Regions from separate parts of the Bradyrhizobium sp. B025 genome, predicted to be linked through region 2. Evidence: riboswitches for the same ligand, from Rfam matches in the RefSeq annotation. Region 2 holds a riboswitch; each other region holds the start of a gene.
What was found. A riboswitch is a leader RNA that binds a small molecule or an ion and turns the genes downstream of it on or off. The one in region 2 is predicted to bind cobalamin.

Region 1 (2,259 bases), 1.4 Mb from region 2:
TGCCCAGAGGAGGAGACTGGGCATTCCGAGGGTCTGCATTCTTCGTGCCAGGCAATAGGCGGAAAATTTCACGGAGTTTGTGTCACTCTTGTCGACTTTCCGACCTTTGCATGTTTTCGATGTTTCTGTTTGGCGTATCCGCCGCAGCTTGTGCATCCATGTCCCGCACCGGATATTTAGCAGAAGAGTTGAACGCCTCGATGCCGGATGCCTGTGGACGGAAGTGGGTTTGCCGCCATTGAGCTGTGTGGTTCGCTATCGTGCCGCCCGCGTTCGAGCTGCGTGATTGCCAAGCACCAAGCCGGCTTGATCCCAGCTCTGAAGTCTGGGTGGCACGCAAATCAACCCCTCGCCAGTTGCTAAATTTCGCCACGTGCCTTGGCCTATTCGCCGCAGATCCTTTAGTTGAGCGAAGAGCTGGCTAGCTGAGGTGCTGGGCGAACCTCTGGAAATCGCAAAGCCGCATTGAAAGCGCTCTGATATAACGTCGGTACTCCCGCCGGCAGGCTGCTTCTGTCCCTTTCATCAATTTAGCGTGCGGCTCCGCCTCAAGGCAGCTCCGATGCTTATCCGGCATCTGAGAAGGATATGTCTGATTATGGCATCTCTGATGAGAGAATGTTTCTAGATGGTGAAGTCACAGAGATGCACGGTCATTCGGCTAGCGGATGTCGCAGATTAGCTTGCACATAATCTGAGAGGTTGACGGAAGAGTTCTCCTGCCGATAATCCAAGTCGTCGAGGTTCTCCGGTTCCCATTGATCCGGAGCTAAGAGGGAAGCCGGTGCAAATGCCGGCTCTGCCCCCGCAACTGTGAGCGGCGAGCCGCTGTCCGACGATGTCGCTGAAGCCTGCACGGCTTCGGGAAGGCCGGACAGCAGCGATGACCAGCAAGCCAGGAGACCGGCCCCGACAATATATTGGTCCACGGGCGGGGTGTCTCGGTGGTGCGCCAAGCAGCCGTCGCACGCGCGACTTCTCCTGCCTGCGTCCGCCATGGCCTTTGTCCCCAACAGGGGTTAACGCTATGTCTCCTCTCTCTCTTCCAGTTGCTACGCTCGGAACGCCACGCATCGGCCCAAGGCGTGAGCTCAAGCTCGCTCTAGAAAGCTACTGGGCTGGAAAGATTAGTGAACAGCAGTTGCACGAAGACGCATTCGGCCTACGCGCAGCGAACTGGGCTCGTCAAAAATCGCTCGGCGTCACGATCATTCCGTCAAACGACTTCTCGCTGTATGATCAGGTGCTCGATACAAGCGTCATGGTTGGCGCAATCCCGGAGATCTACGCCGCGAACGGAGAATCCGTTTCGCTCCAAACGTACTTCGCCATGGCCCGCGGATCGCAATGCGGCGAGCAGGATGCGAGTTGCGCCCAGAGCCCGCGGGGATCTGGCGTGCCCGCGCAGGAAATGACCAAGTGGTTCGATACCAACTACCACTACATGGTTCCTGAGTTTTACCGGGGACAGGCGTTCAGACTGTGCTCTCGCAAACCCGTCGAAGAGTATGAGGAAGCGAGGGCTCTTGGCTTTCAGACCCGCCCTGTCCTGATCGGGCCGGTCACATTTTTAAAGCTCGGCAAGAGTACCGATAGTGCGTTCCAGCCCCTCTCTCTCCTCGATGATCTGATACCCGTCTATATCGACCTTCTGCATGAATTAGCCAAACGAGGGGCAAGTTGGGTCCAGTTTGACGAGCCCTGCCTGGTCCTTGATCTGGATGAGGCGGCGCGAAATTCGTTGCTGCACGCCTATAACCGGTTCGCAAAGGAGGGACCCGCTATCAAGATCATGCTTGCGAGCTATTTCGGCGCCCTAGGCGACAATCTGGATACTGCCTTGAGCCTGCCAATTTCCGGTCTGCACGTCGATTTGGTTCGAGCGCCAGAACTATTGGATCAGATCGTTGCTGACGGCCGAAGTGATCTCGTCATGTCGCTCGGTGTCATCGACGGCCGGAATGTGTGGCGGTCGAACTTGCCGTCGCTCCGTCAGCGGCTGAAGCCCTCGATTGCGAAGCTTGGCAGGCACCGTGTACAGCTCGCTCCATCCTGCTCGCTGCTTCACGTGCCGGTCGATGTTGAACTCGAGACCGGGCTCGCGTCCGACGTCAAGAGCTGGCTTGCTTTCTCGGTTCAGAAGATGCGTGAGCTTGCGATCCTGGCGCGGGTACTCGCAGGCGACCAGAATGTTGGGCTAGCTCTTGCCGAGTCGGAATGCGCTGCGACTGCCCGCCGGACCTCGCCGAAGATCCATAA
Region 2 (2,259 bases):
CGAAACGGCCGGCGGCGACGGCCTCGGCATCGGCCAGCGCGATCACACCGTCAACGGTGATGCGCGAACGGATCTCCGGCCAGTCGAACGCCCTAAGCAAGGGCTTGGGCAGCGCCAGGCCCGAGGTCTCGATCAGGATGTGATCGGGCCTCACCGGCCGCGCCAGCAACAGCTCCATGGTCGGGATGAAATCGTCGGCAACGGTGCAGCAGATGCAGCCATTGGCGAGCTCGACGATGTTTTCCTCCGGGCAATTGGCATCGGCGCAGGACTTCAGAATCTGGCCGTCGACGCCCTCGCTGCCGAACTCGTTGACGAGCACCGCGAGCTTCTTGCCGTTGGGGTTGGCGAGCAAATGCTGGATCAGCGTCGTCTTGCCGGAGCCGAGAAAGCCGGTGACCACCGTGACCGGGACTTTTGCGAGCGAGTTCATTCGGCGGCCTCCGGCACGACGGCAATGGGGGGAATGCGCGCAAGTGACTGCTTGCGGAAGATCTCGGGACGGCTGCGCCAGGGCACGAGGCCGTCGGGCGCGGCCGCATAGGCGGCGGCGCCTGCGATCACGTCGCGCGCGTTGGCATCCGACAGGCGGCCATAGACATAGGACCAGCGGCCGGGCGCACTGAGCGCGACCGAGCAGCCCTGGCTGCATGCGGACAGGCATTCAACGGGAACCACATTGACGCCATCGGGCACGCCGGCGTCGACGATCGCACCGTGAAGGCGCTTGCCCGGCGTGACTTCGCCCTCGCCAAGCGTCTCGCCGGCACGGCAGGTAATGCAGACGTGAAGTGTGACGGTCATCGCCTCTTCCAGAATAAACAGCGGGAGGCGAAGAGGCCCACGAACCGGTCTTGCGAGGGTCCGTTTCCCCGTCGCGGAACACCCCGTCCGCCGGTCCAAAAATCGTCCGCGCTGGCAGGTCTCCCGGCTTGCGGAGCAGGGTTTTGCCCTTCGATCCCCGCCTTCCCGATCCCGTCAGGGATCAGTGGCCTCGGGCATCTCTCCGGTCACGGTCGCGGGGGCGGCTGCATTTTGGACCCAAATCTTGCCGATTCGGACCCTATCGCATTCCCTCTTCGCCTGTCATAGGACAGGAACCAACGCCGGGCCACCATTTGCCCCTGGCCGCCTCTTGTCAAGCCGAAGGACCCCGTCCGATGACGCCTGAACCGGATACCCAAACGGCCGAGGAAACCGACGCCCGCCACGCCGCGAAAATGGCGAAGAAGAAGGCCGCCCGCGACAAGATCATGGCGACCAAGAGCGGCGAGAAGGGCCTCATCATCGTCCATACCGGCGCCGGCAAGGGCAAGTCCTCCTCCGCCTTCGGCATGATCGTGCGCTGCGTCGCCCATGGCTTCCCCTGCGCGGTCGTGCAGTTCATCAAGGGCGCCTGGGATACAGGCGAGCGGCGCCTCCTCACCGGCCATTTCGGCGATCTCTGCCAGTTCCACGCGATGGGCGAAGGTTTCACCTGGGAGACGCAGGACCGCGCCCGCGACATCGCCGCTGCGCGCGCCGGCTGGGAGAAGGCCAAGGAGCTGATTCTCGATCCCAGCTTGCGCATGGTCGTGCTCGACGAGATCAACATCGCGCTGCGCTACGACTACCTCGATATCGCTGAGGTCGTCGAGTTCCTGACGACGCAAAAGCCTGCGATGACACATGTCGTGCTCACCGGGCGCAATGCCAAGGACGAGCTGATCGAGATCGCCGACCTCGTCACCGAGATGACGCTGGTGAAACATCCGTTCCGCTCCGGCATCAAGGCGCAAGCCGGCGTCGAGTTCTGAAGACACACGCGATGGCGCGCGCATTGATGATCCAGGGGGCCGGCTCGGACGTGGGCAAGTCGCTCATCGTCGCCGGCCTTGCGCGCGCCTTCACGCGGCGTGGGCTGCGCGTGCTTCCCTTCAAGCCGCAGAACATGTCGAACAATGCCGCCGTGACCGTCGACGGCGGCGAGATCGGCCGCGCCCAAGCACTGCAAGCCCTCGCCGCCGGCGTCGAGCCGCACACCGACATGAACCCGGTGCTCCTGAAGCCCGAGACCGATGTCGGCGCGCAGGTCGTTGTCCACGGCAAACGCATCGCGACCGCGCGGGCGCGCGAATACGCGGCGATGAAACCGTCATTGATGGGCGCGGTGCTGGAGAGCTTTGAGCGGCTGAAGGCGCGCGCCGATCTCGTGCTGGTCGAAGGCGCCGGCAGCCCCGCCGAGGTCAATTTGCGCAAGGCCGACATCGCCAACATGGG
Region 3 (2,259 bases), 1.7 Mb from region 2:
ATAGCCCGCAACCGTCTGCTGCCTGAGATCGTAATTGTGCCAGGGCGCGAGCCCCTGGCCGGCGCCACGGTTCTGCTGAAAGCTCGCATCGTAATAATCGAGGCCGGTCAGCAGTTGCGACGGCATCCCGAGCAGCGAGCCCTTCACGCTGAGCCGCGGCGTGATCGACCATGTCGTCAGATCGGCATCGACATAGGTGGACGTGAACAACGCGGGAATCGGCGCCGGGCCGGAGAAGAACGCGCCCTGCTGCTTCTTGTCGCGCACACCGCCGTCCACGATGAGATCGATGCCGTTGGCCAGGGTCTTCGTGAAGCCGGCCATCGCGCCAAAGCCCTGCTGGTTGGCGTAGTTGAAGGGTGTGCTGGTGCCCCGTCGGTTGGTCGCGAGCTCGTCGACGCCGATGGACGGATCGACGGTGCGGCCGCCCGGCAATCGCAGCTCCTGATTGTCGCCGGTAACGGTGACGAAAGCAGTCAGGTCTGATGTCGTGTAGTTCAGGTTGCCGACGCCATTCTCCTGGACAAGGCGATTGTTGTCGCGGTAGCCGTCTGTCTTGACGGCATTGCCGTAGAACGAGGTCGACCACGGACCGGAATTGAGCGACGTCGAGACATTGCCAAGCCTGGTGTCGAACGAGCCGAAGCCGGCCTCGATGCGCGCGGCAACGGGCGGCCCGCCGACGCCGTTCCTAGTGACGATGTTGATCACGCCGCCGACCGCATTGTCCCCATAGAGCACCGCGCCGGCATTGCCGCGCGTGATCTCGATACGCTCAATGGAATTGAGCGGGACAGTGGAGAGGTCCACCTGCGCGATGTCGATGTCGTTCAGCCGCCGCCCGTTGATCAGCACCAGCGAATTGGCAGTGGCAAACGCGCCGAAGCCGCGCAGGTCGACGCTCGTCTTCGCGCCGATCTGGCCGCCATAGAGCGTCGTGATCTGGGCACCCGGGACTTGCGTCGCGATGATCTCGGCAAGCGTCTGCGAGGGCGCATGTGCGATATCCGCGGCCGTGATGACGGTCGTGGCGGCTCCGACGATGCCTCCGTTGCTGGCGACCGCCTCGCCGCCGGAGCCGGACGAGCCGGCGCCATTGCCTGCCGGCGCGCCACTCGGGGCTCGCCGCCTCGTCGTGTCGCCGTCGCCGATCGCCCTGGCGCGTGTGCGGTTCTGATCGTCGGACCTGGTCACTTCGACCGGCGGCAGCTGCTCGGCGGCGGCCTGCTGCGCGAAAGCTGCGGGGAGATCGATCGCATGGAGGAAAACGGCAGCAACGATACCGGCGCGAAGGCGCCTGGCGGCAGAGACAATACGGGACACAGTTGTAACCTCGGCATGACGTCAGTGGCACGTCACAGCGAACGAGGCTTTACGGCGGAGCAATCGATTGCTCCGGTGAAGCTAATGCCTGTACTCCCCGACCGACATCTTCGCGTGTGACCACGGCTGACGGCAGGTCTCCTGGCTCGCGGGTCGTTACCTTACGTCGCCTTCCCAGGACCGAGATTCCCAGTGGCAAATGACGAAAGATTCACCGCTTACAGTTGCGGGGGCAGCCGTGGCGTTGGGACAATCCCGGCGTTGGGACAATCTCGCACCACGTTCCCTTTTGATCTCCGTGCGGAGAACCGTCACCGATCAATCTACGAGGCGGCCGTACGGAGAGTCAATCGACCGGTTGAACGATGGGCTGCAAACGCGAGGCAAACACAATCAGTCAGGCTTCCGCACCGCGCGCGTCGTGACCACCGCCCGCTCACCGGCATCGACAAGCTGGCCGATGCCGGTTCGGCCCGCGAGCGCGCAGCGGACGATGTTCTCGGCGACCGACCTGCGGAACCCATGATCCTCGCCCCTGGGCCGATTGCGGCAAATCCGATCCAGCGCCAGCTTCATGTTGATCCGTGTACGGGTGTCGAAATGCGCGCTGAACATTCGCCCGGCCTCGATACGTGATGTTGGGGCGGAAACGTCCGACGATCGCCCGGGTTCCGAAACGGGATCGCGCAATAGAGCGGCCGCCTACGCCCGCCCTCTCTGGCGCTGTGCCTGAGCCCAGGCCACCGTGACGTCGCGCGGCGGGATGTCGATGCGCCGGATCGGCGTCAATTCGCCCGAGGCGGAGATGATCGCGGTCTCCTCGCGGCGACAGCGCGGACACACGAAGCGGACCTCGCTCGGGGACGTGGACCAGCTCGAGCGTTTGACGTTGGCCGCCATCGGCCACGCGTCGCACTGCGAGCACGACACCAGAAA

Region 1: it holds a riboswitch for cobalamin, as region 2 does, so the genes downstream of both, metE (5-methyltetrahydropteroyltriglutamate--homocysteine S-methyltransferase) here and ACE10W_RS13195 (DUF1636 domain-containing protein) in region 2, are expected to answer to the same signal.
Region 3: it holds a riboswitch for cobalamin, as region 2 does, so the genes downstream of both, ACE10W_RS21085 (TonB-dependent receptor) here and ACE10W_RS13195 (DUF1636 domain-containing protein) in region 2, are expected to answer to the same signal.

Annotation. Positions count from the first base shown of each region.
Region 1 covers NZ_CP170150.1:1,503,547-1,505,805, forward strand. The annotation lists gene ACE10W_RS06945 (hypothetical protein) at 83-373, opposite strand; cobalamin riboswitch at 725-927, shown strand; gene metE (5-methyltetrahydropteroyltriglutamate--homocysteine S-methyltransferase) at 1,028-2,259, shown strand, end outside.
Region 2 covers NZ_CP170150.1:2,881,962-2,884,220, reverse strand. The annotation lists gene cobW (cobalamin biosynthesis protein CobW) at 1-433, opposite strand, end outside; gene ACE10W_RS13195 (DUF1636 domain-containing protein) at 430-804, opposite strand; cobalamin riboswitch at 900-1,120, opposite strand; gene cobO (cob(I)yrinic acid a,c-diamide adenosyltransferase) at 1,161-1,796, shown strand; gene ACE10W_RS13185 (cobyric acid synthase) at 1,808-2,259, shown strand, end outside.
Region 3 covers NZ_CP170150.1:4,558,741-4,560,999, forward strand. The annotation lists gene ACE10W_RS21085 (TonB-dependent receptor) at 1-1,323, opposite strand, end outside; cobalamin riboswitch at 1,437-1,651, opposite strand; gene ACE10W_RS21090 (hypothetical protein) at 1,717-1,938, opposite strand; gene ACE10W_RS21095 (hypothetical protein) at 2,026-2,259, opposite strand, start outside.